One region of the Streptomyces sp. NPDC091972 genome, then DNA from elsewhere that is predicted to be linked to it. Evidence: riboswitches for the same ligand, from Rfam matches in the RefSeq annotation. Region 1 holds a riboswitch; each other region holds the start of a gene.
What was found. A riboswitch is a leader RNA that binds a small molecule or an ion and turns the genes downstream of it on or off. The one in region 1 is predicted to bind S-adenosylmethionine.
Positions count from the first base shown of each region.

Region 1 (9,558 bases):
GGGGTGGGTTCGCTGCGCGGGCTCGGGCCGGTGAGGGCCGGCCCGCGCCCTTCCCGGCACCCTGGATCGCGCGCCCCGGAGGCGATGGGTTCGGCAGTCGGGCGGCTACCGGCCGGTGGGAGCTGAGCGCGCAGTTCCCCGCGCCCCTGGGCAGGTTGCAGTGGCCCGGCGCCACGGACGATCAGGGGCCGCCGCAGGCATCCAGGGGCGCGGGGAACTGCGCAGAAACGCCCGCCCCCACCGAACCCGCACCCGAAACCCCACCCGCGCCCGCACAGGACCCCGTTCAACCACCGGAGGTACATGCCGAAGGGCCCGTACCCATGACTCCCCATGGGGTACGAGCCCTTCGGTGAAGAACGAAGAACGACGCTGTTGTTACCCGGCGCGTGCTTCAGCCAGTCGCGAGACGGACCATGTCCGCCTGCGGCCCCTTCTGACCCTGCGAGATCTCGAACTCGACCCGCTGGCCCTCTTCAAGGGTGCGGTAGCCGTCCATCTGAATCGCGCTGTAGTGGACGAAAACATCCGCACCACCGTCGACCGCGATGAAGCCGTACCCCTTCTCCGCGTTGAACCACTTGACGGTGCCCTGAGCCATGCCTAACTCCCCTATTACTGGCCCTTGCACGGATCCACACTTCGTGGATCCGGGTCAGACCTCACCCCCCACATGGTTGGGGGCGTGCGCCGGAACGCGTCGACCGCGGCTGAATGTATCTGTCCAACTGCCGTCTGCAACAGGTCAATCGGACGAGAATTCTGGACGGAAGGGGTCCGGAATGTAGTGAGAATTCACCCGAATTCGGGGCAAGTCGGGCCCCATAAAAGGAGCATAAGACACAAAGAACCCACACACTTTGGCTACTTCTCGTCGCATCCGAAGTCGGAACTCATATGCGCCCGGCATGAAGGAAGCAGCAGCTTCCCCAACTGTACCGCGCTCAACCATAGAGAATTGCCCCCTCCGCTTCTCTCGCGGAGGGGGCAATCGGATGAACACTCGGTAATTTCTGTTACCGAAGGTAATGACCAGTCATACGGTCACCCGCCGGCGACCGCCGGGATGATGGAGACGCCGGCCCCGTCGGGCGTCGCCGTCTCCAGTCCCTGCTCGAACCGCACGTCGTCGTCGTTCACGTACACGTTCACGAACCGCCGCAGCTTGCCCTGGTCGTCGAGAACGCGCGCGGCGATACCGGTGTGGTTCTTCTCCAGATCTGCGATGACCTCGGCGAGGGTCCCACCCTCGGCCTGCACCTCGGCCTGTCCGCCGGTGTAGGTGCGCAGGATGGTGGGGATTCGGACGGAAACGCTCATGTTCAGGACCTCCGGTCGGGTTGGGGCTTCAGGGGCGCGGGGCGGTGTCGATTCGCGGCTGCCGCCGCGTGGGCGCGACCGGCCCCCACCGGCCCGCAGACGGACAACGACCTCTTACGCGAGACCAGCCTCGCGGAACGAATCCAGGTTGGGCCGGATCGTCGCCGTCAGACCCGTACCCGCCACCGCGTCCAGCGTCTTCAGACCGTCCCCGGTGTTCAGTACGACGGTCGTCAGCGAGGGATCCAGCACCCCGCTCTCGATCAGCTTCTTCGTCACCCCCACGGTCACCCCGCCCGCAGTCTCCGCGAAGATGCCCTCGGTCCGCGCCAGCAGCTTGATCGCGTCCACGATCTGCTCGTCGTCGACGTCCTCCACCGCGCCGCCGGTGCGCCGCGCGATGTCCAGCACGTACGGGCCGTCCGCAGGGTTGCCGATGGCGAGGGACTTGGCGATGGTGTCCGGCTTCTGGGGCCGCACCACGTCGTGCCCCGCCTTGTAGGCGACGGAAACCGGGCTGCACCCCTCCGCCTGCGCCCCGAAGATCTTGTACGGCCTGTCCTCGACGAGCCCCAGCCTGATGAGCTCCTGAAGGCCCTTGTCGATCTTCGTGAGCTGCGAGCCGGAGGCGATCGGGACCACGAGCTGGTCGGGGAGCCGCCAGCCGAGCTGCTCGCAGATCTCGTACGCCAGGGTCTTGGAGCCCTCCGCGTAGTACGGCCGCAGGTTGACGTTGACGAAGCCCCAGCCCTCGCCGGCCGGGTCGCCGATCAGCTCGGAGCAGAAGCGGTTCACGTCGTCGTAGTTGCCCTCGATGCCGACGAGCTCGCCGCCGTAGATCGCGGCCATGACGACCTTGCCCTGCTCCAGGTCGTGCGGGATGAACACGCAGGAGCGGAACCCGGCCCGGGCCGCGGCGGCACCGACCGCGCCGGCCAGGTTGCCGGTGGAGGAGCAGGAGAGCGTGGTGAAGCCGAAGGCGCGGGCCGCCTCCAGGGCCTGCGCGACGACGCGGTCCTTGAAGGAGTGCGTCGGGTTGCCGGAGTCGTCCTTGACGTACAGGCCGCCGGTCACGCCGAGCTCGCGGGCGAGGTTGTCCGCCTTGACGAGCTTGGTCCAGCCGGGGTTGATGTTGGGCTTGTCCGCCACGTCCGCGGGGACGGGCAGCAGCGGGGCGTAGCGCCAGATGTTCGCGGGTCCCGACTCGATCCGCTTGCGGAGCTCCTCGGTCTCGTAGGCCGAGAAGTCGTACGCGATCTCGAGCGGGCCGAAACACTCCTCACAGGCGAAGACCGGGCCGAGCGGGACGCGGTGGCCGCATTCGCGGCAGCTCAGCGCCGCGGCGGGACCCAGGTCGACGGAGTTCGTGGTGCTTGCAACAGTCTGCGCAGCCATGGAGGCGAGGCCCTTTCTCCTCATCTTCCTCACGACGCACTTCGCCGTGAGACGGATTTGGCACCTTCCCGAGCCGGGAGCCTCGCGGAGACGATCGTCGGTGATCGCTACGAGAGCCGACTGGAGGGTTGCCGGGGCTTCATCGGGCCGTATCCCTCTGCCCCTCTGGATGAGCGGTGTGAAGTTGTGAACGGCGGGCCACCCAGGACATGCGATGGTCACCCGCGTTGTTCAAGACTGTAACCGACGACCAGGACAGTTGAGATAGTCGTCCGAACGGCGAGATGGATCACACGCAGATCTCACGCAGAGGAGCCGCGCACTGTGCTGAACGAAGTCGAGCGCTGGCTGGCGACCCGTTCCTGGTCCGTGACCGATCGCCCGCTCCACCGGATCATGGCGGCGAAGCGGGCCACGGGCCGGACGGTCAGTGTCGTCCTGCCGGCCCTCAACGAGGAGGCGACGGTCGGTGACATCGTCGCCGTCATCCGTCATGACCTCATGCAGCAGGTCCCGCTCGTCGACGAGATCGTCGTCGTGGACTCGGGATCGACCGACCGCACCTCCGAGGTCGCCGCCGCCGCCGGCGCGCGGGTCGTCCACCGCGACGACATCCTCCCGCGCATCCCGGCCCTGCCCGGCAAGGGTGAGGTCCTGTGGCGGTCCCTGCTCGTCACGAGCGGGGACATCGTCTGCTTCATAGACGCCGACCTGAAGGAGTTCTCCTCGGACTTCGTCTCCGGGATCGTCGGCCCGCTGCTCACCGACCCCGGCGTCGACCTGGTCAAGGGCATGTACGACCGTCCCCTGGGCGGTGCCGCCGGGCAGGGCGGCCGGGTCACCGAGCTGATGGCGCGCCCGCTGCTGAACATGCACTGGCCGCAGCTCGCCGGTTTCGTGCAGCCGCTGGGCGGTGAGTACGCGGCCCGGCGCTCGCTGCTGGAGCAGTTGCCGTTCCCCGTCGGCTACGGCGTCGAGCTGGGCATGCTGGTCGACGCCCTGCACCTGGTGGGCCTGGACGCGCTGGCCCAGGTCGACATCGGGGTGCGCAAGCACCGCCACCAGGACGGGCAGGCCCTGGGCCGGATGGCCGCCGCGATCTACCGCACCGCCCAGCTCCGGCTGGCCCGCGGCCACCTGATCCGGCCCGCCCTCACCCAGTTCGAGCGGGGCCGGGACGGCTTCGAGCCGCGGACGTACTCGGTGGACACGGAGGAGCGGCCGCCGATGACGGAGATCGCGGAGTACAGGAAGAGAAGGGCCGCCTAGGAGCGCCCCTCCAGGGACGCGGGGAACTGCGCACCCGGCCCCCACGGCCCGCGGCCGACATGCACCACGGGAACGTTTGAGCGGTTGGACACCGGGCTAGGTTTCGAGGCATGGCTTCATCGCACAACGCCCATGTACTGGTCGCGTCCAACCGCGGCCCGGTCTCCTACGAGGTCCAGGAAAACGGCGAGCTCAACGCGAAGCGCGGCGGCGGCGGCCTCGTCTCGGGCCTGTCGGCGATCGGGCCGGAGGCCGACGCGCTGTGGGTGTGCTCGGCGCTGTCCGACGGCGACCGCGAGGCGGTACGGCAGGGGGTCGGCGAGGACGGCGTCCGCATGCTCGCGATCCCGGCCGACGTGCACGCGGACGCGTACAACGGCATCGCCAACTCGGTCCTCTGGTTCGTCCACCACCTGCTCTACCAGACCCCGCTGGAACCGTCCTTCGACGCGGAGTTCCGGCGCCAGTGGGCCTCGTACGAGACGTACAACCGTGCCTTCGCCGAGGCGCTCGCCGAGGAGGCGGCCGAGGGGGCGGCGGTCCTGGTGCAGGACTACCACCTGTGCCTGGTGCCCGGGATGCTCCGCGAGCTCCGCCCCGACCTGCGCATCGCCCACTTCTCGCACACACCGTGGGCGCCGGTGGAGTACTTCCGGATGCTCCCCGACGACATCGCGGTCCAGGTCCTGCGGGGCATGCTGGGCGCCGACCGGCTCGGCTTCCTCACCCGCCGCTGGGCGGACGCCTTCACGGCCTGCGCCGCGGAGTTCGCGGGAGGGCTGGGCGAGACCCGGATCGGGGTGCACGGGCTGGGCGCGGACGCGGACTTCCTGCGCGCCCGCTCCCACGAGGCCGACGTCGAGGAGCGGATCGTCGGCCTGCGCGAGGAGATCGGCGCGGGCCGGAAGACCATCGTGCGGGTGGACCGGACCGAGCTGTCCAAGAACATCGTGCGCGGGCTGCACGCCTACCGGCGGCTGCTGGAGTCGCGGCCGGAGTGGCGGGAGCGGGTCGTGCACGTGGCGTTCGCGTATCCGTCGCGGCAGGACCTCGCGGTGTACCGGGACTACACGGCCGAGGTGCGGCGGGTGGCGGAGGAGATCAACGACACCTTCGGCACACCTGGCTGGACCCCGGTCCTGCTGAACCTGAAGGACGACTTCGCGCGCTCCCTGGCCGCGTACCGGCTGGCCGACGTGGCGCTGGTCAACCCCATCCGGGACGGCATGAACCTGGTCGCGAAGGAGGTGCCGGTGGTGTCCGACGAGGGATGCGCGCTGGTGCTGTCGCGGGAGGCCGGGGCGTACGAGGAGCTGGGCGACGACGCGGTCGTGGTGAACCCGTACGACGTGGAGCAGACGGCGGCGGCCCTGCACGAGGCGCTGACGATGCCGGCCCACGAGCGGGCCGAGCGCGCGAAGCGGCTGGCCGCGGCGGCGACGGCGCTCCCGCCGGCCCAGTGGTTCCTGGACCAGCTGAACGCGCTCCGCGCGCTGGACGGCTGAGCATGAACCTTCCCACGCCTCTCACGACGGCCGGCGAGGAGGGTCTGCGGGCGATCCTCGCCGAACCGCGGCGGGCCGTGATCGGGCTCGACTTCGACGGGACGCTGGCGCCGATCGTGGCGGACCCGGAGAAGGCGGTCGCGCACCCCGAGGCGGTGCCGGCGCTCGCGGCCCTGGCACCGAAGGTGGCGTCCGTGGCGGTGATCACCGGGCGCCCGGCCGCGGTCGCGGTGCGCAACGGCGGTTTCGCCGGGGTCCCGGGCCTGGATCACCTGACCGTGCTCGGCCACTACGGGGCGGAGCGCTGGGAGGCGGCGACGGGCCAGGTCACCGCCCCCGCCCCGCATCCCGGCGTGGCGGCGGTCCGCGCCGAACTGCCGGCGCTCCTGGCCGGGACCGGTGCCTGGCTGGAGGAGAAGGGCGGCCGTGCGGTGGCCGTCCACACCCGCCGGGCGGCCGACCCCCAGGCCGCCTTCGAGGCCCTGCGCGCTCCCCTCACCGACCTGGCCGCCCGCAACGGCCTGATCGTGGAACCCGGCCGTCTGGTCCTGGAGCTCCGCCCGCCGGGCGTGGACAAGGGGGTGGCCCTGCTGGAGCACGCCCGCGAGGTCTCCGCCCGGTCCGTGCTGTTCGCCGGCGACGACCTGGGCGACCTGCCCGCCTTCTCCGCGGTCGACGAACTGCGTACCGCCGGCACCGCCGGACTCCTGGTGTGCAGCGGCAGCGACGAGGTGACCGAGCTGCGCAAGCGGGCCGACCTGGTGGTGGACGGCCCGGCCGGCGTGGTGGGCCTGCTGCGGGCCCTGGCGGAGCGGCTCGCCTGACCCTCAGCGCTCCTCGCGCCGGGCCTGGCGCACTCTGCGCAGCCGGTTGACCGTCACCGGGTCGTGCGCCAGCGCGCGTTCGTCGTCCAGCAGGGCGTTGAGGAGCTGGTAGTAGCGGACCGGCGCCAGGCCCAGCTCCTCACGTATCGCCCGCTCCTTGGCGCCGGGGCCCGCGAAACCGCGGCGCTCCAGCGCGAGGATGTCCCGCTCCCGGCGGTCGAGTCCCGCATGCTCCATGCCCGGAACCGTAACCCCCGCCACCGACAGCGACTACTCCGCGTTCTGCGCGGTGAGCTGGAGGACGCGCAGCACCTGCGTGGGGCTCCCGCCGGAGCTCACCGCGGCGCCGATCCGCTTCTTCACCGCGGCGCTGACGGAGGCCCAGGACGTCTTGCCCACCGGCGGCAGCTCGGCGGAGGGCAGCGCGGCCAGGAAGGGCTTGAGGTCGGCGTCCCGGGAGCTCGCGCTCATGACCTCGGAGGCGGAGTTGGTCACCGGCAGCAGGTCGTACTCCCGGGAGAACGCGAGGACGTTCTTCTCGCTGTAGACGAAGTCGAGGAAGTCGCCCACCTGCTCGGCGTGGCCGTTCTGCCGGAAGGCCATCATCCAGTCGGCGACGCCCATGGAGTTCCTGGTCGGCCCGTCGGCGCCGGGCATGGGCACCATGCCGAACTTCACCCCCTTCTCGGCGGCGATCTTCATCAGCGAGGGGTGCCCGTTGAGCATGCCGACGTCCCCGGCGGCGAACGCCGAGAACGCGGCGGCCCGGTTCAGGTTCTCGGGCGCCACCGGCCCGGTCAGGCCCTTGCCGACGAGGTCGTCCTTGAGCCAGGTCAGGGTGGCGACGTTCTCCTCGGAGTCGATGCCGTACGTGCCGACGTCGTCGACGTACCCGCCGCCCCCGCTCAGCAGCCACTGCATGGTCTCGGCCTGCGCCTCCTCGGGGCCGAGCGGCAGCGCGTACGGGTACTTCACCCCGTCCGCCTTGAGCGCCTCGGCGTCCGCGGCGAGCTCCTTCCACGTGGTGGGCGGGGTGAGCCCGGCCTCGGCGAACAGGGTCTTGTTGTAGAAGAGCAGCCGGGTCGACGCGGCGAACGGCATGCCGTACTGCATCCCGTTGATCCGCCCCGCGGAGCCGAGCTGGGAGACGAAGTCGGCCTGCTCCCGGATCCCGACCAGTTCGTCCGCCTTGTAGAGCAGGCCCTTGTCGGCGTAGTCGGCGTAGGCGCCGATCTGCGCCATGTCGGGGGCCTCGCCCGCGTCGACCAGTTCCTTGACCTTGCGGTCGACGTCGGTCCACGAGTAGACGCTGACGTCGATCTTCACGCCGGAGTGCTTCGCCTCGTACTCCTGGACGAGCTTGTCCCAGTACTTGCGGGAGCTGTTCGCCGCGCTGTCGCCGTAGTCGGCGGCGACCAGTCTCAGCGTCACCTCGTCCGACCCGCCGCCCAGGCCGCAGCCGCCGAGGACTGCCGTCATACCCAGTGCGGACACCGCCGCGATCGTTCCCGTCCTACGCCGCCGCACCGACAACCGCCCCAAACTCACGTTCGAAAACTTTCGAAAAGTCATACATATCTCAGAAGTAAGGTCTACACCACGTGAGTGGACTAGACCTCTTGCGGGTCAACGGGTCACACTGTCCCCCGTGAGACATGTCATCGCCCTCGACGTGGGCGGCACCGGGATGAAGGCGGCCTTGGTCGGCGCGGGCGGCGAGCTCCTGCACCGGGCCCGCCGGGCGACCGGACGCGAGCGCGGACCCGACGCGGTCGTCGACGGCATCCTCGACTTCGCCGCCGAGCTGCGCGCGTACGGCACCGAGCACCTCGGCGCCCCCGCGGACGCGGCCGGCGTCGCCGTCCCCGGCATCGTCGACGAGGACCGGGGCATCGCGGCCTACGCCGCCAACCTGGGCTGGCGGGACGTCCCCCTGCGCACCCTGCTCGCCGAGCGCCTCGGCGGCGTCCCGGTCGCCCTCGGCCACGACGTCCGCACCGGCGGCCTCGCCGAGGGCCGCATCGGAGCCGGCCGCGGCACCGACCGCTTCCTCTTCGTCGCCCTGGGCACCGGCATCGCGGGCGCCATCGGCATCGACGGCCGGGTGGAGGGGGGCGCCCACGGCTTCGCGGGCGAGATCGGCCATGTCGTCGTACGCCCGGACGGCACGCCCTGCCCCTGCGGCCAGCGCGGCTGCCTGGAGCGGTACGCCTCCGCGGCCGCGGTCAGCGAGGGCTGGGCCGCGGCCACCGGGAACCCGGCGGCGGACGCGGCGGACTGCGCGAAGGCGGTGGAGGCCGAGGACCCGAAGGCCCGGGAGATCTGGCAGCGCGCCGTGGACCCCCTCGCCGACGGCCTGGTCACCGCCCTCACCCTCCTGGACCCCCGCACCCTGATCATCGGTGGCGGCCTCGCGGAGGCGGGGGAAACCTTGTTCACACCGCTGCGGGAGGCGGTCCGCAGCCGGGTCACCTTCCAGAAGCTCCCGACGATCGTCCCGGCCGCCCTGGGCGACACGGCGGGTTGCCTGGGCGCGGGCCTCCTGGCCTGGGATCTCCTCGACACGACGGACAGCTCGGAGGTAACGCCCTGATGGCAACTCCCCCAGGGGCGCGGGGAACTGCGCGACACGCCACGCCGCACCCGCACCCCGCGACGGACAAGACCCCCCTCGTCCTGTCCGGCGCGACCGTCGTCCTCCCCACAGGAACCGTCGACGACGGCCAGGTCGTCATCGACGGCACCCGCATCGCCGCCGACGCACCCGAGAACGCCCGCCGGACCGACGTCTCGGGCCACTGGCTCGTGCCCGGCTTCGTCGACCTGCACAACCACGGCGGCGGCGGCGCCTCCTTCACCTCGGGCACCATCGAGGACGTGCTCAAGGGCATCGCCACACACCACGCCCACGGCACCACCACCCTCGTCGCCTCCACCGTCACCGGCGACATGGACTTCCTCGCCCACCGGGCCGGCCTGCTGAGCGAACTCGCCGAGCAGGGCGACATCGCCGGCATCCACTTCGAGGGCCCGTTCATCTCCCCCTGCCGCAAGGGCGCGCACTCGGAGGACCTGCTGCGCGACCCCGACCCGGCGGAGGTCCGCAAGCTGATCGACGCGGCGCGCGGTCAGGCCAGGATGCTCACCCTCGCCACCGAACTCCCCGGCGGCGTCGACTCCGTGCGGCTGCTCGCCGAACACGGGGTCATCGCGGCGATCGGCCACACGGACGCGAGCTACGAGCA
Region 1 is NZ_JBIVSV010000010.1:216,401-225,958, forward strand. Features, by position in the region: gene ACIQJT_RS28045 (cold-shock protein) at 395-601, opposite strand; gene ACIQJT_RS28050 (MoaD/ThiS family protein) at 1,045-1,320, opposite strand; gene thrC (threonine synthase) at 1,435-2,715, opposite strand; SAM riboswitch class I at 2,733-2,891, opposite strand; gene ACIQJT_RS28060 (glucosyl-3-phosphoglycerate synthase) at 3,040-3,984, shown strand; gene ACIQJT_RS28065 (trehalose-6-phosphate synthase) at 4,095-5,489, shown strand; gene otsB (trehalose-phosphatase) at 5,492-6,313, shown strand; gene ACIQJT_RS28075 (DUF3263 domain-containing protein) at 6,317-6,550, opposite strand; gene ACIQJT_RS28080 (extracellular solute-binding protein) at 6,584-7,792, opposite strand; gene ACIQJT_RS28085 (ROK family protein) at 7,962-8,906, shown strand; gene nagA (N-acetylglucosamine-6-phosphate deacetylase) at 8,906-9,558, shown strand, end outside.

Region 2 (9,558 bases), on a different contig from region 1:
GTGGTCGGCGAACTTCACCGCCACGTCCAGGAGTTCACGGCGTCCGGTGACCCGGTGGTGGGCGACGGCGGCCTGGATGAGGTGTCCCGCGCAGTACAGCTCGTGGCCCCAGCGCAGGTCCTGGTAGCGCTCGCCGCCCTTGAGGAGCTGGAACCAGGTGTTCAGGTATCCGTCGGGCTGCTGCGCGGCCGCGACGAGGGAGACGATGCGCTCCACGTCGGCCGCGAGCGGGCCCTCGTCCTCGGACGGCTCCTGGGCGAGCTGCCAGGACGCGGCCTCCAGCCACTTGTAGACGTCGGAGTCCACGAACGGGTACGCGCCCTGGAACGGGCCCTCGATGAGGCCGGCCGCCACCCGCAGGTTGTCCAGGTTTCCCGCCGACTCCAGCAGCCCGGGACCCTGGGGGATGGAGGTCCGCCCGTTCACCCGGCGCCGGGTGCTCCAGAAACCGCCCCGCACCTCGGCGGCGGCAGGGACGAGCGCCGCCTTGGCGGCCGGGCCCGGGCGGACCGGGCCCGACGCGACGGCCGGCCGGCCGGGCAGGGCCGGCGACACGGAGGAGGGCACGGCGGAACGGGGGTCGGGCATGGCTCTCCGAACGGTTGGATGGGGAGCGGGCCGGGGATACGGTGCACTGTCGGTGCCCCGGTGACCGCGGCGTCGGTGAGACGGTGGACCGCCTCTCGAACCCGCTTTGGGAAAACGTTTTTCTGCCCGGAAAAGTAGAGAGCCGGTGCGCACGAGTCAAGAGGTACGCCGCGGTATTTCTTTCCCCTAGCGGGGACTGGCCGACGACGGGGAATGGTGCCAGGATGTTGCAGACTCACACCCATCAGGAAAAGGATTGCGCGTGACCGCTGCTCCGGGTTCTCCCTCCACCGGACGGGCAAAACTCGCCGATGTGGCCAGGCTGGCCGGCGTCAGCGTCGGAACGGCCTCGAAGGCGCTCAACGGCAACGGCAGGATGCGGCCCGAGACACGGCAACGGGTCCTGGCCGCCGTGGAGGAGCTCGACTTCCGCCCGAACCAGCACGCGCAGAGCCTGCACACCGGCCGCAGCTGGACCGTCGGACTGATGACGACCGACGGCATCGGCCGGTTCAGCACCCCCGTCCTCCTCGGTGCCGAGGACGCGCTCGGCGCCGGGAAGATCTCCGTGCTGCTGTGCGACACACGCGGCGACGCCATCCGCGAGCAGCACCATCTGCGCAACCTCATGGACCGGCGGGTGGACGGCATCATCGTGACCGGCCGCCGCACCGACCCCAGGCCGCCCCTGAAGGGCATCGAGCCGATCCCGACGGTCTACGCGCTCTCGCCGTCCACGGACCCGGACGACATCTCCGTGGTCTCGGACGACCGCAGCGGAGCCAAGCTGGCCGTCGACCACCTGCTGGCGACCGGGCGCACCAGGATCGCGCACGTCACCGGCCCGGCACATCACGCGGCCGCCCAGGACCGTGCCCGGCACACCGTCGAGCTGCTCGAACGCTCCTCGCTCGAACTCGCCACCGGACGCGTCCACTTCGGCGAGTGGAGCGAGGCGTGGGGGCGCCGCGCGGCGGAGGCGGTCCTGCGCATCGCCCCGGACACGGACGCCTTCTTCTGCGGCAACGACCAGATCGCCCGGGGCGTCGCCGACACCCTGCGCGAGAACGGCGTGGACGTCCCGGGCAGGGTCGCGATCGTGGGCTACGACAACTGGGACATCATGGCCCTGGCCTGCCGGCCCCCGCTCACCACGATCGACACCGACCTCTCCGAGATCGGCCGCCAGGCCGCCCTGCGGCTGCTGGACGCCATCGGGGCCCGGCCCGAGCCCGGCCGGCACACCGTCCCGTGCCGGCTCGTGGTGCGCGAGTCGTCCTGAGGCACTGCCGCGCGGTCCCACCGCCCGCGCGTTGGGAAACCCTTTTCTCGCAGGCGGTGCACGGGAGGAGCCGCGACGTGCGCGTTCGGCCGTCCCCGCAGCTCCCGCTTGCACGCCTCGCTCCGCCGCGGCCCCCATTCCTCCGCGCCCCACTCCTCCGCTGCTCACTCCGCCCGCGAGCGTGCCCCGGGCGTCATGACCCAGCGGATCGTGTGGGTGAGCAGGAGACCGGAGGGCTGTATCGCGAGCCCCTCCACCACCGGGAGCCGGGGCAGGTGCAGCACCCTCCGTGCCCACGGCGGCAGCAGTGCGACCGCGTTCGCCGCGAGGACGCCGTAGAACGGCCGCGCGGCCAGCGGCACGGGTGGGTGCAGCAGCAGGAACCGGGCGGCGGCCCGGGCGTCCGGGGTGGCCCGCAGCTCCGGCAGGTACGTGGCCAGACACCCGGCCAGGGCCTCGCGGTCGCGCGGCGGATCGACCACGCCCAGCGCCTCGGCGACCCGTGCGGTGTCGGCCACGTAGTCGTCGTAGCCCGCCGCGTCGAGCGGCCGGGCTCCGTAGCGTTCGTGCGCGCGCAGGAAGCTGTCGGTCTCGGCCGCGTGCACCCAGCCCAGCAGGTGCGGGTCCGCGGCGTGGTACGCGAGTCCGTCGGCCGTCGTCCCGCGCACCCGCTCGTGGATGCCGCGCACCCGCGCGACGGCCTCCTCGGCGTCGGACGCGGTGCCGTACGTCGTGACGGCCAGGAAGGTGCTGGTGCGCTGCAACCGTCCCCACGGGTCACCGCGGAACCCGGAGTGCGCGGACACGGCGGCCATGGCGAGCGGATGCAGGGACTGGAGCAGGAGAGCGCTCAGCCCGCCGATGAACATCGACGCGTCACCGTGGACCGTGCGGATGGGACGCTCCGGACCGAACCACCGGGGGCCCGGAGTGTCGTGGATCCGGGCACGGTTGGCCGGGCCGTCCGGGCCCGCCACGCGCCGGAACACGGCCCTGCCCAGTCGATCACGGAGGTCAGTCATCAGCGCGCGCCTCCTTCCCGGCCCCTGGTGAGCACGCTGCTCACCATTCTTCGTCAGCGGTGGTGCGTACGGATGCGGGCCGGGGTCCGCAGTTCTCCACTGTCGCCTCCGGGCGGCCCGCACAGCACTCGCGCGGACAGCCCGGAGACGCGGAGGCGTGGAGATGCTGAGGCGTGGAGGCGCGGAGGCCTCACTGCTGCCCGTCTCAGTGGCTCCGCCCCCGGAGCTTGCCGAGCAGTTGGCGCGCCTGCGCCCGGCGTCGCGGATCGGCCGAGGCACGGCGCACCTGCTCCGCGGCACGCCGGCCCTGCGGGCTCCTGCTGAACTGCTTGATCTTCTCCAACATGCCAGGCATGACTGTCCTTCCGAGAGATCGACGACAACTCCTGTACGACCAGGCCTTCGTACAGACGCGGCTACCCCGGGCCGGCCGTCCCACCCCTCGGGAGAGAGGTCAGGACGCCGCGTCGGCGCCGCTCCTTCCCGCCACGGCTTCGGCGTGACCGCCGGCCGCAGGACGTGGATCTCGGCCGTGCTGCCGGTGGGGACGCCAGACCTGTCCCGACGGGCCTGACAGCGGCGACACGGGGCAGCACTACCGCATGAAGTCGCAACCGCGTTTCACCCTGGCCGCGACCACCCTTGACGCACCGGACGCGCGTGAGCTCGCGCGGTTCTACCGCGGTCTGCTCGGGTGGCGGACGCGGAAGGAGGAACCGGGCTGGGTCGAGATCGTGTCGCCCGACGGCACGGCCGCGCTGTCCTTCCAGACAGAGCCGCTCTTCCAACGCCCGCAATGGCCCACCCGCGACTCCGGGCAGCAGATGATGATGCATCTGGACATCGAGGTGAACGACCTGTCATCAGCTGTCGATCACGCTCTCGCCCTGGGAGCGAGCATGGCGGACTTCCAGCCCCAGGACGATGTACGAGTCTTGCGCGACCCGGTGGGACACCCGTTCTGCCTGTTCGTGCGGACGGGTTCCGGTCCGGGGGCCTGACACCCTTACCCGGGTGTGCCCGGGTACTGGTCGGCGTGCAGAACGAAGAACAGGAAGCACAAGAAGCGGGGCTTGGCCGCGATGGCTTCGGGGAACAGTTCGCGGGCGGCTGTATCAGGCTCCGGCTCGCTGATGACCGTGATACGGAAACCGGCTCCGGTGAACGCCTCGGTCATCGCGTGCAGCGGCCTGTGCCAGAAACTCATCAGCGCGCTCCGTCCGCCCATGGTCCACTCTTCGGTCCAGTTGGTGGTGTCGAAGTAGTTGTACTCGCCCTCGCGGCCGGCCTGGCGGTGCATGAGGTTGATGGCGAAGGGATGGTCGACAGAGGCGATCAGTCGCCCGCCGGGCTTGAGGACCCGTCGCAGCTCGGCCAGCGGCGGTCCCCAGTCCTCCAGGTAGTGCAGCACCAGGGAGGCCACCACGTCGTCGAACGTGTCATCCGGGTAAGGGAGCGGACCGCCCAGGTCCGCCACTTGCAGGTCAGCGCCCTCGCCGAGCCTCCGCCGGGCCAGCTCCACCATCCCGGCACTCGTGTCGAAACCGCTCACGACGGCACCACGCTCGCGCAACGCCTCGAACAGCGGCCCAGACCCGCAGCCGGCGTCCAGGACGCGCCGCCCGGCCACGTCTCCGGCGAGGTCCAGCATCGCGGGCCGTTCGTAGTGTGCGTTGATCAGGTTGGTTTCGTTCTCGGCCGTGTAGGCCTCGGCGAAGCTGTCGTAGTCGTTGACCTTCGACGGATGCCCGGTCACCGCGGCCGGCGAGTCGAGCCCGGCGGATCTCACGTGCTCTGGATGCTCGTTGGAGATCATGGTGCGGGAGACGCGCGCCGCGTCGGTTCGGTTCCTGGCTGATCCCGAGCGCCTTCGCCGCCCCGCTGATCCAACGCGCACGGTCAGCCGATGCAACCCTGGAGGTCGGCGACGGTGTCGAGGGATCCGCGTCCTCTTTTCTGGGAGAACGTTGTCGCACTCCAGGGCTACGTCGGCGGCGCGGGCCTTCACTACTGGAAGGAGTGCCCCCGTCGGCGCCATTCCTCCGCGAGCAGTTCGTACGAACGGACCCGGTCCGTGTGGTCGTGGGTGATCGTCGTGATGAGCAGCTCGTCCGCGCCCGTGGCCTCCTGCAGTTGTTCCAGTTGGTCGGCGACCCGGCCCGGCGAGCCTACGAACTGAGTGTCGAGGCGGTCCTGGACCAGGGCCCGGTCCTCGTCGGTCCATGCGTGGGCACGCGCTTCCTCCGGCGTCGGGAACTCGATGGCGCCCTCGGCGGTACGGATGCTGCGCACCCACGGGCCGTAGCCGGTGGCGAGTTCCCGGGCCGTTGCGTCGTCCTCGGCGACGACGACGTCCGCCGAGACGCTGACGTACGGCTTTTCGAGGAACTCGGAGGGCTGGAAGAAGGACCGGTAGCCCTCCACCGCCTCCAGGACCGTGGCCGGGCTGACGTGATAGTTGGCCGCGAACCGCAGACCATTGCCGCCCGCCACCTCGGCGCTCTGACCCCCGCTGCTGCCCAGGATCCACACCTCCACGTCGGCGCCCTCCCCTGGCACGACGTGCGCTTCGACGCCCTCCGCGGAGCGGTAGGTGCCGGCCAGCAGGGCGAGGATGTCGTCGATCTGCTCGGCGTAGTCCTGTGACTCGGCGCCCGGCAGCAGGAGCAGCCTGCGCTGCAGCGCGATGCGGGGTGAGCCGAGCAGATGCTCGAAGGAGAAGCGGGGTGGGATCAGCAGGCCGTTCGGGGTGCGGCCGTCGACGACGGGGGTCGCCGTCGGCAACGGTGCGGCCGGCTGCCCCGGCGGGCGGCCGCCCGAGCGGCCCAGGCCCAGATCGAAGCGGCCCGGGTGCAGTGCGTCGAGCAGGCCGAACTCCTCCACCGTGGACAGCGCTGTGCGGTGCCCGAGCTGCACGGCCCCGGAGCCGAGCCGGATGGTGGAGGTGGCGGATGCGGTCAGCGCCAGGACGACGGCGGGGGAGGTTCCGGCCACGCCGGGATTGAGGTGATGCTCAGCGAACCAGTAGCGGGCATATCCGAGGCGTTCGGCCTGCTGCGCGAGGTCGATGGAGTTGCGCAGGGCGTCGGCTGCCGTCGATCCGGAGGAGACCGGGACCAGGTCGAGGACGCCGAGGGAGATGTCAGACACGGACGGACTCCTGGGTGATCGGTGATGCCGGAAGCACGGGGCCCCAGGCGAACGGCGGATCGGGGATCTCGCGGCGCAGCACGGGGGCGACCTTGGACTGGAACAGCTCGAGGGAGGCGCGGTGCCGGGACTCGGGCAGCCCACCCGCGTCGGCGTGCAGGTGGACGACCGTGTGGCCGAACTGCTCGTGGTAGCGGTGCACCTTGTCGACGACCTGTTGGGGGCTGCCGATCAGCGCCGAGCTGCGCTCGACGAAGTCCTCCAGGGTCTCGAAGACCACCGGCAGGCCGGCCTTCTTGAAGAAGGCCAGGTTGGCCTCGAAGATCGGCCGGTACGCGGCGAGCGCCTCCTGCGAGGTGGGGGCGACATGGATGCCCGCGGTGCCGGCGCCGACGGCGATCTGCGCCGGGTCGTGGCCGTAGAACTCCCAGCGCTCGCGGTAGTGGCGGATCAACTCGGCGTACGGCTCTATGGGGTTGGTGACGTTGGCGGAGAACAGCGGGTCGCCGTAGCGGGCGGCGAGTTCGACCGACTCCTTGCTGGTGGCGCTGCCGTGCCAGACCCGGACCGGCTGTTGGTACGGCCGCGGCCACACCTCGGCGTCGGTCAACGGAGGACGGAAGCGGGTGTCGGCGGTGACCTTGTCCTGGCGCCAGATCTTCCGGAAGACCTCGTAGCTCTCGGCGTTGCGGTCCCACTGGTCCTCGGGCGTGACGTTGAACAGGTCGCGTTGGGCGGCGCCGTTGCCCTTGCCGATGATCAGGTCGAGGCGGCCGCCCGAGAGATGGTCGAGGGTGGCGTAGTCCTCGTACGCGCGGACCGGGTCCAGCAGGCTGAGCGTGGTCACGGCCGTGAACAGGCGGATCCGCTTGGTCAGGGCCGCCACATGGCTCAGTACGACGGTCGGGGACGAGGAGATGAACGGCCGCTCGTGCCGCTCCCCTACGCCGAAGCCGTCGAAGCCCAGCTCCTCGGCGAGCAGGGCGTTGTCGAGGACCTCGCGGAACCTGCCATGTGTGGACTTCCGCACCCCGGTGACCGGGTCCGGGCGGTGCACGATAAGGGTGATCGCGAGGAACTTCACGACGCCGCCCCTTCGTCGGACGCCTTGTCCGGGTGGGCGAGGCCGAGGTGGTCGCGGAGCGTCGGGCCCTCGTAGTCGGTGCGGAAGACACCCTGTCCCTCCAGCACGGGGCTCTTCGACAGCAGGGCCAGGGCGAGCACGAAGCCGCCGATCAGGCCCAACACCGCGCTGGAGAAGGGCTTGGAGACCAGTCCGTGCACGAACTGGGTGACCAGGACCAGCACTACCGCGGTGGCGATCCAGCGTCCGGGGCTCCGCTGCGGCACAACTCGCTGGGCAGTGAGGGCTTTCGTTGGTTGGTCGGCGGTCGGCGTCTCGGGGAGGGTGACGGTGTCGCCAGGGGGTTCACTCATGGTGGGCTCCGGCTGGGTGGGTACATCCCCGGAAGCGCGGCGACATGAAGGGACGCACACGACGACGAGGTACCGGGGAGCAGGGAGGACAACGGCACACCGCACGGGCGGTGTTCGTCAGGGAGTACTGGGCTGCGGGGAAGTGTCAGCCCCGACAGCGGGCACAGCCCGGTGCGCTACACAGTGCGCTGTTCACGCGGAGCAGATCGACGGCATGATCGGCGACGAACAGGTTCGCGTACGACGGTACGCAGCCCTGGGGGCGGCGCGTGGCCGTCCTGGGAGCTGCGTACATGGCGTCACCATCACTGTTCCGGCCCGTTGGGCCTCGCGTTTACGGGGCACCCCACCACGGAGCGAGGGTTGCCGGTCAGCAAGCCAGGGCTTGTCGCAGACAATCATGACCGTTCTGGGCCGTAGTTAAGACAATTGTCCGAACGCATGTCAACGCTGGTCCACCAGGTGGAACGGCTAACGTGTGGGCCGCCCAGTCCAGTATCCGCACGGCCGCTCCGGCCGCCTCCAGGCCCTGGCAGCGGGCGTGGTGACGGCACTCGATGCCGTCTGGGTCGAGGTGGCCGCCGAAGGCGGGACGGGCGGCGAGCCGACGGGCGTAGGACCACAGGACCAAGTGCCGTGTCACGTGCCACCGGCTCGCCACCGGCCGATCCGGCGTGCTGCGCGGCCTCCTCGATGCCCTGCGCCCACATCCGCTCGACCGCCTCGATGTCGCGCATGATGTCCGGGGCGTGGGTGCTGACGATCCGCCCGGACCAGTGCTCGGTCTTGATGGTCGCCAGAAGATCGTCGTCGTCCTGGGAAGGCATGCCGGCGTCAGAGCACCGTCACAGGGTGGCGCACCACCGCGTTGAACAGATAGCCCTGCGTGTTGAACGTTGCGGTGTCCGGCTGGGTGCGGCCCGCCGTGTCCGTGGCGCGTGCCAGCAGATGTGTCGGGCCGGGCGTACCAGGTGTCCAGGGGACGGACCAGCGCGTCCAGGTGCCGGAACGCGGTCGGTCGTGCAGTCGGGCCCGCCGCCATGTCGTCCCACCGTCGGTGCTGACGTCGACCCGCACGACGGCGCCCGCACCCGACCAGGACCGACCGTGCAGCACCTGACTCTCCCCCGCCGGGAACGTCGCGCCGCTCGCCAGCTCGAAGGCGCTCTTGATCGTCTGCCGGGTGAGCGGCGTACTGCCCTCCTGCGGGTAGGCGGGGCCGAACAGCCGATAGAAGGTGGTGTTCCACGGCGAGTACAGCGGCTGCGCCGACACCTCGATGTCACCGACCCATTTGATCGAGGCGATCCCCACCCACGAGGGCACGAGCACCCGCACCGGGTACCCGTGGTCGTACGGAAGCGGCTCACCGTTCATCTCGTACGCGAGCAGCACGTCGTCCAGCGCCTTGGCCAGCGGCAATGGTCGACGCACCCGGCCCAGGCTCTCGCCACCGCTGACGTACTCGGCGTCGAGGCCACGGGGCTGCACGTCCACCGCGTACGGGGACAGCCCGGCCCTGCGCAGCACGTCGGCCAGGCGCACGCCGCGCCAGCGCGCGACGCCGACCGCGCCCAGCGTCCACGCGGTGCCTGCGACCGTCTCGCCCTGCTGGGTCGCGTAGTAGCTGCGGCCGTTTCCGGCGCACTCGACGAAGGCGGTCCGGGTGACGGCGGGCAGGGCGCGCAGATCGTCGTACCCGAACTCCACCGGTCTGTCCTCGGTGGGTGTGCCGCGCAGCCCGTCACCCCACAGTCTCAGCCGCCAGTCGGCGGCGTCCAGGACGGGTGTCGCGGTGTGGTTGCGGACGAAGAACAGGGCGTTGGGGGTGTGGTGGCCGGTTCCACGCAGCGCCTCCCAGCGGGTCTCGGCATTGGTGCCGCGTGGGATGAACGACTCGGGCGGCAGCGGCTTGAGGATCGGAGAGTCGGCGGCGCGAGCGGGGTGTGGCACGGGGAGTGCGGTGGCTGCGGTCGCGGCCAGCAGCGTCAGCAGCCGGCGCCGCGTGACCCCTTCCGCTCGGGCCTCCCCGGCGAGCCACTGGCGCAGCCTGCGGCGGTCGTAGGAGATCTCGTGGTG
Region 2 is NZ_JBIVSV010000001.1:930,098-939,655, reverse strand. Features, by position in the region: gene ACIQJT_RS04430 (glycoside hydrolase family 127 protein) at 1-588, opposite strand, end outside; gene ACIQJT_RS04425 (LacI family DNA-binding transcriptional regulator) at 851-1,870, shown strand; gene ACIQJT_RS04420 (oxygenase MpaB family protein) at 2,035-2,892, opposite strand; gene ACIQJT_RS04415 (hypothetical protein) at 3,098-3,247, opposite strand; gene ACIQJT_RS04410 (VOC family protein) at 3,495-3,893, shown strand; gene ACIQJT_RS04405 (class I SAM-dependent methyltransferase) at 3,899-4,708, opposite strand; gene ACIQJT_RS04400 (LLM class flavin-dependent oxidoreductase) at 4,900-6,042, opposite strand; gene ACIQJT_RS04395 (LLM class flavin-dependent oxidoreductase) at 6,035-7,126, opposite strand; partial or broken gene ACIQJT_RS04390 (amino acid ABC transporter permease) at 7,228-7,479, opposite strand; SAM riboswitch class IV at 7,780-7,885, opposite strand; partial or broken gene ACIQJT_RS04385 (hypothetical protein) at 7,850-8,279, opposite strand; gene ACIQJT_RS04380 (sulfite oxidase) at 8,314-9,558, opposite strand, start outside.
Region 2: it holds a riboswitch for S-adenosylmethionine, as region 1 does, so the genes downstream of both, ACIQJT_RS04390 (amino acid ABC transporter permease) here and thrC (threonine synthase) in region 1, are expected to answer to the same signal.

Region 3 (9,558 bases), on a different contig from region 1:
CCACGCCGTACGACGCCGCGGACCAGATCGCCTTCAACGCGCCCACCGGCGACGGCAAGAAGGCCGACCCGGACAAGCCGCTCGAGGTCACCGCCGATGACGACGACGGCCGCATCACCGACGTCACCGCCACGGACGCCACGGGCCGCCGTGTGGCGGGCGAACTCTCCGCCGACGGCACCCGCTGGCGCAGCACCTCCCCACTGGCCGCGAACGCCCACTACACGGTCCGGGTGAGCACCGAGGACGAGGACGGCGCCCCGGGCCGCAGGGTCCTCGACTTCGACACCAGCAGACCGCTCGGCAAGAAGCGCCTGAACGTCACCTTCGGGCCCAGGACGGGCACGTACGGCGTCGGCCAGCCCGTCACCGCCAAGCTGGACCGGCCCGTCAAGGACAAGACCCAGCGGGCCGTCGTGGAGCGCGCCCTCAGGGTCGACTCCACGCCCGCCGTACCGGGCGCCTGGCACTGGGTGGACGACAAGGAGCTCCACTACCGCCCCAAGGACTACTGGCCCGCCCACGCCACGATCCAGGTCCGCAGCGACCTGGAGGGCATCAAGATCGGCGACCGGCTCTGGGGCGGCAAGGGCAAGCCCCTGAAGCTGACCACCGGCGACCGGATCATCGCCGTGACGGACGCCTCGTCGCACTCGATGACGGTGTACAAGAACGGCGAGGTCATCAAGGAGCTCCCGGTCACCACCGGCAAGCCCGGCTTCGACACCCGCAACGGCGTCAAGGTCGTGCTGGGCAAGGAGTACTTCGTACGTATGCGCGGCACCAGCATCGGGATCGCCGAGGGCAGCTCGGAGTCGTACGACCTCCCGGTCTACTACGCCACCCGCGTCACCTGGAGCGGCGAGTACGTCCACGCCGCCCCCTGGTCGGTCGGCTCCCAGGGCTACGCCAACGTCAGCCACGGCTGCACGGGCATGAGCACGGCCAACGCGGAGTGGTTCTTCGAGACCGTCCACGAGGGCGACGTGGTCCAGGTGGTCAACTCGGAGGGCGACACCATGGAGCCGTTCGGCAACGGCTTCGGCGACTGGAACCTGGACTGGAAGAAGTGGCGCGAGGGCAGCGCGCTGGTGGCGGGCACCCCGGACGCCCCGAGTGCCGACCAGACGGCCCGGCTGCGACCGACGGCGGTGTGACTGCCCGGGGCGCGGGGAACTGCGTGACCGGCCGGAGACGGCCCGCAGTCGCCCGCCTACGGAAGTCCCCGGGCTCCTAGGCGCTCAAAGCCTTCCGGGACCGCAGCAGGGAAGCCAGCGCCGACGCGAACTCCACCGGGTCCACCGGATGGGTCACCGCACCCTCGGCCCGGCTCCACGTGGCCAGCCACGCGTCCTGCGGCCGCCCGATCAGCAGCAGCACCGGCGGGCAGTCGAACACCTCGTCCTTGATCTGCCGGCACAGGCCCATGCCGCCCATCGGCACGGCCTCCCCGTCCAGCACACAGACGTCGATCCCGCCCCTGTCCAGCTCCTTCAGCACCGCGGCGGGCGTGGCGCACTCCACGAACTCGACCAACGGGACGTCCGGAGCCGGTCGGCGCCCGGCGGCGAGCCGCACCTGTTCGCGGGTGTTGGAATCGTCGCTGTAGACCAGCACCGTGGCGGTCGGCTGCATTGTTCCTCCGTGACGTCAGCGTCGTAAGGACAGGCCCGTTGGGCCGGATGCTACTCCCTTGAACACCACGTCAACACCGGTATGGAGCAGCAGGACACTCCGAACGGCACCCCCCGGGGTGAGGGCGGGATAAGCGACCGACATAATGTCGGTCGTGGCGACAGCAACGACAGTAGAAACCGGGCACGCGCACCCGTCGGTCAACCGGCCGAACCTCACCAGCGTCGGAACCATCATCTGGCTGAGTTCCGAGCTGATGTTCTTCGCGGCCCTCTTCGCGATGTACTTCACCCTGCGATCGGTGACGGGACCCGATCACTGGAAGGAAATGGCGCACAGCCTGAACTTCCCGTTCTCGGCGACGAACACCACGATCCTGGTGCTCTCCTCGCTCACCTGCCAGCTCGGCGTCTTCGCCGCCGAGCGCGGTGACGTGAAGAAGCTCCGGGGCTGGTTCATCGTCACGTTCATCATGGGCGCGATCTTCATCGGCGGTCAGATCTACGAGTACACGGAGCTGGTGAAGAAGGACGGGCTCTCGCTCTCCTCCGACCCGTACGGCTCGGTGTTCTACCTGACCACCGGCTTCCACGGCATGCACGTGACGGGCGGCCTGATCGCGTTCCTGTTCGTTCTCGGGCGCACCTACGCGGCCAAGAGGTTCACCCACGAGCAGGCGACGGCAGCGATCGTCGTGTCCTACTACTGGCACTTCGTCGACGTCGTCTGGATCGGCCTCTTCGCCACGATCTACATGATCAAGTAGCCGGGCCCGCTCCCGACATCGCAAGCATCGACGCAGAAGATCCTGACACCGGGGTAATCCGTGAAAAAGCTCTCCGCACGACGACGCCACCCGCTGGCGGCGCTCGTCGTCCTACTCCTCGCGCTGGCATGCACCGGGGGGCTGTACGCCGTGTTCGCCCCCGCGGACAAGGCGAAGGCAGACGAAACCGCCCAGTCCCTGGCCATCGACGAGGGCAAGAAGCTCTTCGCCGTAGGCTGTGCCAGCTGCCACGGCACCGGCGGTCAGGGGTCCTCCGACGGTCCGAGCCTCGTGGGCGTGGGCGCCGCGGCCGTCGACTTCCAGGTCGGCACCGGCCGTATGCCGGCCCAGCAGCCGGGTGCGCAGGTTCCGCGCAAGAAGGTCATCTACTCGCAGGCCGAGATCGACCAGCTGGCCGCGTACATCGCCTCGCTGGGCGCGGGTCCGAACATCCCGACCGAGGCGCAGTACGGCCCCGAGGACGCCGACATCGCCAAGGGCGGCGAGCTGTTCCGTGACAACTGCACGCAGTGCCACAACTTCACCGGCAAGGGTGGCGCGCTGACGCACGGCAAGTTCGCGCCGAGCCTCGAGGACGTCGACCCGAAGCACATCTACGAGGCCATGCAGACCGGCCCGCAGAACATGCCGTCGTTCCCCGACACCACGCTGTCGGAGCAGAACAAGAAGGACATCATCGCGTACCTGAACGCGGTCAACGGCGACGACACCGTGAGCCCCGGCGGCCTTGAGCTGGGCGGTCTCGGCCCGGTCTCCGAAGGCCTGTTCGCCTGGATCTTCGGCCTCGGCGCGCTGATCGCGGTCGCCGTCTGGGTCGCCGCTCGGACCGCAAAGGCCAAGAAGTCATGAGTAGCCAAGACATTCCAGAAGAGAACCTGCCCGCTGAGCAGGACGCGCACGGCACGGTGGGCGTCGCGGACGACAAGAACCCGTTCGCGGACCCCGGCCTCCCGCCCCACGAGCACCGGGTGCAGGACATCGACGAGCGGGCCGCCCGGCGGTCCGAGCGCACGGTGGCCATGCTGTTCACGGTGTCGATGCTGGCCACCGTCGGGTTCATCGCCTCGTACGTGGGCATCCCCCACGACAAGTCGATCTTCGTCTTCCCGATCGGGCACATCAACGCGCTGAACTTCGCGCTGGGCCTGACCCTCGGTCTCGCCCTCTTCGCGATCGGCGCGGGCGCGGTCCACTGGGCCCGCACCCTGATGTCCGACGAGGAGATCGCCGACGAGCGGCACCCGATCGAGGCGTCCCCCGAGGTCCGCGCGAAGGTGCACGCGGACTTCAAGCAGGGCGCCAAGGAGTCGGCGCTCGACCGTCGCAAGCTGATCCGCAACACGATGTTCGGCGCGCTGGCCCTGTTCCCGCTCTCCGGCGTCATGCTGCTGCGCGACCTCGGCCCGCTGCCCGGCACCAAGCTCCGCCACACCATGTGGCGCAAGGGCCTCCAGCTCGTCAACATGAACACCAACGAGCCGCTGCGCCCCTCCGACGTCCAGGTCGGCTCGCTGACCTTCGCCAAGCCCGAGGGCCTGGAGGAGCACGACGAGGAGTTCCAGACCGAGATCGCCAAGGCCGCCCTGATGATCGTCCGCATCCAGCCGGACAACATCAAGGACAAGCGCGAGCTCGAGTGGTCGCACGAAGGCATCGTCGCGTACTCGAAGATCTGCACCCACGTCGGTTGCCCGATCTCCCTGTACGAGCAGCAGACGCACCACGTGCTCTGCCCCTGCCACCAGTCCACCTTCGACCTCTCCGACGGTGCCCGGGTGATCTTCGGCCCCGCCGGCCACGCCCTGCCGCAGCTGCGCATCGGCGTGAACGACCAGGGCTACCTCGAAGCGCTCGGCGACTTCGAGGAGCCCGTCGGTCCTGCATTCTGGGAGCGCGGATGAGCACTACAGAGACCTCCGAGTCCCGCGCACGCGGGAAGGCACCGGCCGGCGAGCGCGTCGCCGACTGGGCCGACGGCCGGCTCGGGATCTACTCCCTGGCCAAGGCCAACATGCGCAAGATCTTCCCCGACCACTGGTCGTTCATGTTGGGCGAAGTGTGCATGTACAGCTTCATCATCATCATCCTCACGGGTGTGTACCTGACGCTGTTCTTCCACCCGTCGATGAACGAGGTGGAGTACCACGGCAGCTACGTCCCGCTGCAGGGCCAGCTGATGTCCGAGGCGTTCAACTCGACCATGCACATCTCCTTCGATGTGCGCGGTGGTCTGCTGATCCGGCAGATCCACCACTGGGCGGCGCTGATCTTCCTCGCCGGCATGTTCGTGCACATGATGCGCGTGTTCTTCACGGGCGCGTTCCGCAAGCCGCGTGAGGTCAACTGGCTGTTCGGCTTCCTGCTGTTCGTCCTCGGCATGTTCACCGGCTTCACCGGTTACTCGCTCCCGGACGACCTGCTCTCCGGCACCGGTGTCCGCTTCATGGAGGGCGCGATCCTGTCCGTGCCGATCGTCGGCACGTACCTGTCGTTCTTCCTGTTCGGCGGGGAGTTCCCGGGCGGCGACTTCGTGGCCCGCTTCTACTCGATCCACGTCCTGCTGCTGCCGGGCATCATGCTCGGCCTGATGGTGGCGCACCTGATCCTGGTCTTCTACCACAAGCACACGCAGTTCGCGGGCCCCGGCAAGACCAACAACAACGTCGTCGGCATGCCGCTGCTGCCGGTCTACATGGCCAAGGCCGGAGGCTTCTTCTTCCTGGTCTTCGGTGTCATCGCGGTCATCGCGGCGATCGCCTCCATCAACCCGATCTGGGCGATGGGCCCCTACCGTCCCGACCAGGTGTCCACGGGCGCCCAGCCGGACTGGTACATGGGCTTCTCCGAGGGCCTGATCCGTGTCATGCCGGGCTGGGAGATCAACTTCTGGGGTCACACGCTCGTCCTGGGCGTGTTCATCCCGCTGGTCATCTTCCCGCTGGTGCTGGTCGCGATCGCGGTGTACCCGTTCATCGAGTCCTGGGTCACCGGCGACAAGCGCGAGCACCACATCCTGGACCGGCCGCGCAACGCCCCGACCCGGACCGCGTTCGGTGTGGCATGGATGACCTGGTACTTCGTGCTGCTGATCGGTGGTGGAAACGACCTCTTCGCCACGCACTTCCACCTGTCGATCAACGCCATCACCTGGTTCGTGCGGATCGCGTTCTTCGTCGCCCCGGTCATCGCGTTCGTCGTCACCAAGCGGATCTGCCTCGGCCTCCAGCGCCGCGACCGGGAGAAGGTGCTGCACGGCCGCGAGTCCGGCATCATCAAGCGCCTGCCGCACGGTGAGTTCATCGAGGTGCACGAGCCGCTCAGCCAGGAGCAGCTCCACACGCTCACGGCGCACGAGCAGTACAAGCCCGCCGAGATCGGCCCCACGGTCGACGAGAACGGCGTCGAGCGGAAGGTCAAGGGCACCGAGAAGCTGCGCGCCAAGCTGAGCGAGGCGTACTACGGCGAGGAGTCCCAGATCCCCAAGCCGACCGTCGAGGAGTACAAGGAGATCACGAGCGGCCACGGCCACCACTGATCACTGCTTGTCGCTGCGCTCGCCACGCGCGGTAGAAGGGCCCGTCCGACACACTGGACGGGCCCTTTGCCGTGCGGTGGGTTCGGCTTCGGGTGCGGGTTCGGCGGGGGCGGGGGCTCCGTCCGAACACCGGACGGGGCCCTGTGCCGTGCTGCGGGCTGGATAGGGTGTGGAGACGGTTTTCTACGACATCTGGAGCGGCCCCATGAGCGCTGTGACCCCCGCTGGAGGCGACACCGCGGCGGGCCGTTCCTGGCCCGAGGTGCTGAACGCCCTGCTGTACGGCCGGGACCAGAGCGCCGACGCGACGGCGTGGGCGATGGACCGGATCATGCGGGGCGAGGCCACCGACGCGCAGATCGCCGCTTTCGTGGTCGCGCTCAGGGCCAAGGGCGAGACGGTCGAGGAGATCAACGGTCTCGTGCGGGCGATGTACGCGCACGCCAACGTGATCGAGGTCCCCGGGCGGACGGTGGACATCGTCGGCACCGGCGGCGACGGCGCCAAGACCGTCAACATCTCCACCATGTCGGCGATCGTCGTCGCCGGCACCGGCGCCACGGTCGTCAAGCACGGCAACCGGGCCGCCTCCTCCGCGTCCGGCGCCTCGGACGTCCTGGAGAAGCTCGGCGTCAACCTGGAGCTGACCCCGCGGCGGGTGGCCGAGGTGGCCGAGGAGGCAGGGATCACCTTCTGCTTCGCGATCAAGTTCCACCCGGCGCTGCGCCACGCGGGCGCCGCCCGCGGTCAGCTGGGCATCCGCACGGTGTTCAACATCCTCGGTCCGCTGACCAACCCCGCCCGGGTACGGGCCCAGGCGGTCGGGGTCGCGGACCCGCGCATGGCGCCGGTCGTCGCGGGCGTCTTCGCGGAGCGCGGCCACTCCTCGCTCGTCTTCCGCGGCGACGACGGCCTCGACGAGCTGACCACCACGTCGACCTCCCGGGTCTGGGTCGTCCGCGACGGCAAGGTCACCGAGGAGAGCTTCGACCCCCGGGACGTCGGCATCGACCTGGTGCCGGTGGAGGCCCTGCGGGGCGGCGACCCGGCGTACAACGCGGAGGTCGCCCGCCACCTGCTGGACGGCGAGAAGGGCCCGGTCCGGGACGCCGTGCTCCTGAACTCGGCGGCCGCGCTGGTGGCCCTGGACCCGGGGACGGGGACGCTGGCCGAGCAGCTGCGGGCCGGGATGGACAAGGCCGCGGAGGCGATCGACTCGGGCGCGGCGAAGCGGACGCTGGAGCGCTGGGTGGCCGCGAGCAACGCCTGACGGCCACCGAGGTGTCGTCCCGCGATCCGGACACGGGTTGCGGGACGACGATCACCTCACGTACGTTCCGGTACCAGGTCATGAGTGACAGTCATGAGGCCCCGGCCGACTGTCCGGCAACCCTCCGTCCGTGGCGGGGTGCCCCGGGTGAAGACCAGGCCGTAGGCAGCGAGGTCTACGGCAAGCGCGGGCCCCTCTCGACACCAGGGGTCCTGGTCGATCGAGGGAGTCTTCCGTGAGCAAGCGAATGCGATAGGGCCGCCGAGCCCCGCCTCCGCGCACCCATCTCACCTTTACTTTCACGGGAGTTCCCCATGTCCGTCTCCACCGCTGCCGCCGCCCGCACCATTTGTGCCCCGCTGCCCGTTCTGGGGCGTGATGTCACCGTCCCGCTCGTCACCGGCGGCGAGGTCACCTACGCGGCGCTCGACTACGCGGCCAGCGCACCGGCCCTCCAGCGGGTCTGGGACGACGTGGCGGCGTACGCGCCCTACTACGGCAGCGTGCACCGCGGGGCCGGGTACCTCTCCCAGCTCTCGACCGACCTGTTCGAGAACGCCCGCAGGACCGTCGCCGAGTTCCTCGACTGCCGCGAGGACGACGAGCTGATCTTCACCCGGTCGACCACCGACTCGCTCAACCTCCTCGCCGCCGCCCTCCCCGCCGACTGCCAGGTGTTCGTCTTCGAGACCGAGCACCACGCGAGCCTGCTGCCCTGGAAGGACGCCCGGGTCAGCTACCTCGACGCCCCGCGCACCCCGCGGCAGGCCGTCGAGACCCTGGAGAAGGCCCTCGCCGACCGCGACCCCCACGGCCCCGCCCTGGTGTGCGTCACCGGCGCCTCCAACGTCACCGGCGAGCTGTGGCCGGTCCGCGAGCTGGCCGCCGCCGCCCACGCGCACGGTGCCCGGATCGTCCTGGACGCCGCCCAGCTCGCCCCGCACCACCCGGTGAGCGTCCGCGACCTGGACGTCGACTGGGTCGCCTTCTCCGGCCACAAGCTCTACGCGCCCTTCGGCTCCGGCGTCCTGGCCGGCCGCGCCGACTGGCTGCGCGCGGCCGACCCCTACCTCGCGGGCGGCGGCGCCAGCCGCAAGGTCACCCGGCGCGAGGACGGGGGAGTGGACGTGGAGTGGCACGAGAGCGCCGCCCGGCACGAGGCGGGCTCCCCGAACGTCATCGGCGCCTACTCGATCGCCTCGGCCTGCAAGGCGCTGACGGAGGCCGGTTTCGACAGCCTGGTGGCCCGCGAGCGGTATCTGATCGAGAAGGTGAGGGCCGGCCTCGCCGACGTCCCCGAGGTCCGCGTCCTGTCCCTCTTCGGCGACGACGCCCCCCGCGTCGGCGTGCTCTCCTTCGTCGTCGAGGGCTGGAACAGCTCCCACTTCGCCGCCGCCCTCTCCGCCGAGTACGGCATCGGCGTCCGCGACGGCCTCTTCTGCGCCCACCCCCTCGTGCGCACCCTCCTCGGCAGCGACCCGCAGTCCCAGGGCGAGTGCGGCGCCCCCGAGGCCGCGCCCGGCGAGAAGTCGCTCAACGCGATCCGGGTGAGCTTCGGCGCCGGCACCCCGGACGAGCACGTCGAACGGTTCGTGAAGGCGGTGAGGGAACTGGTCGCGGACGGCGCGAAGTGGACGTACCGCACCGAGGACGGCCGCTGCGTCCCGGCCGTCTGAGGGAGCGACGGCCGGCTCGCGTATACGCTCCCCCCAGCAGCCGTACGGAAAGCAGGGGGAGCACGGGGTGCAGGAGCTGCGCGAGCGGGACCCGCGGACCATCGGGCCCTACCAGGTCCTGGGCAGACTCGGCTCCGGCGGCATGGGCGAGGTGTACCTCGCCGAGGCGCGTGGCGGGCTGCGGCTGGCCGTGAAGGTCGTACGGGCCGAGCACGCCGAGGACCGCACCTTCCGGGCCCGGTTCCGGCACGAGGTGCGGGCCGCGCAGACCGTCGGCGGGACCGGCACGTACACCGCGCGGGTCGTGGACGCGGACACCGAGGCCGCGCGGCCGTGGATGGCGACCGAGTTCGTCGCGGGGCCGAACCTGCGGGACGCGGTGCTCGACCGGGGACCGCTGCCCGCGGACGCGGTACGGCTGCTGGCGGCCGCGCTCGCCGAGGCGCTCGCCGCGATCCACGCCAAGGGGCTGGTGCACCGGGACCTCAAGCCCTCCAACATCCTGCTCGCGCCGGACGGCCCCCGGGTCATCGACTTCGGGATCGTCCGGGCCCTGGAGGGCACCGCCCTGACCCGGACCGGCGTGGTCGTCGGATCGGTCGGCTACCTCTCGCCGGAGCAGATCCGCAACGGCGCCCAGGTGGTGCCGGCCAGT
Region 3 is NZ_JBIVSV010000004.1:442,665-452,222, reverse strand. Features, by position in the region: gene ACIQJT_RS14620 (Ig-like domain-containing protein) at 1-1,157, shown strand, start outside; gene ACIQJT_RS14615 (hypothetical protein) at 1,234-1,635, opposite strand; gene ACIQJT_RS14610 (heme-copper oxidase subunit III) at 1,781-2,401, shown strand; gene ACIQJT_RS14605 (c-type cytochrome) at 2,462-3,271, shown strand; gene ACIQJT_RS14600 (Rieske 2Fe-2S domain-containing protein) at 3,268-4,323, shown strand; gene ACIQJT_RS14595 (cytochrome bc complex cytochrome b subunit) at 4,320-5,957, shown strand; gene trpD (anthranilate phosphoribosyltransferase) at 6,163-7,227, shown strand; SAM riboswitch class IV at 7,304-7,420, shown strand; gene ACIQJT_RS14585 (aminotransferase class V-fold PLP-dependent enzyme) at 7,542-8,903, shown strand; gene ACIQJT_RS14580 (PQQ-binding-like beta-propeller repeat protein) at 8,971-9,558, shown strand, end outside.
Region 3: it holds a riboswitch for S-adenosylmethionine, as region 1 does, so the genes downstream of both, ACIQJT_RS14585 (aminotransferase class V-fold PLP-dependent enzyme) here and thrC (threonine synthase) in region 1, are expected to answer to the same signal.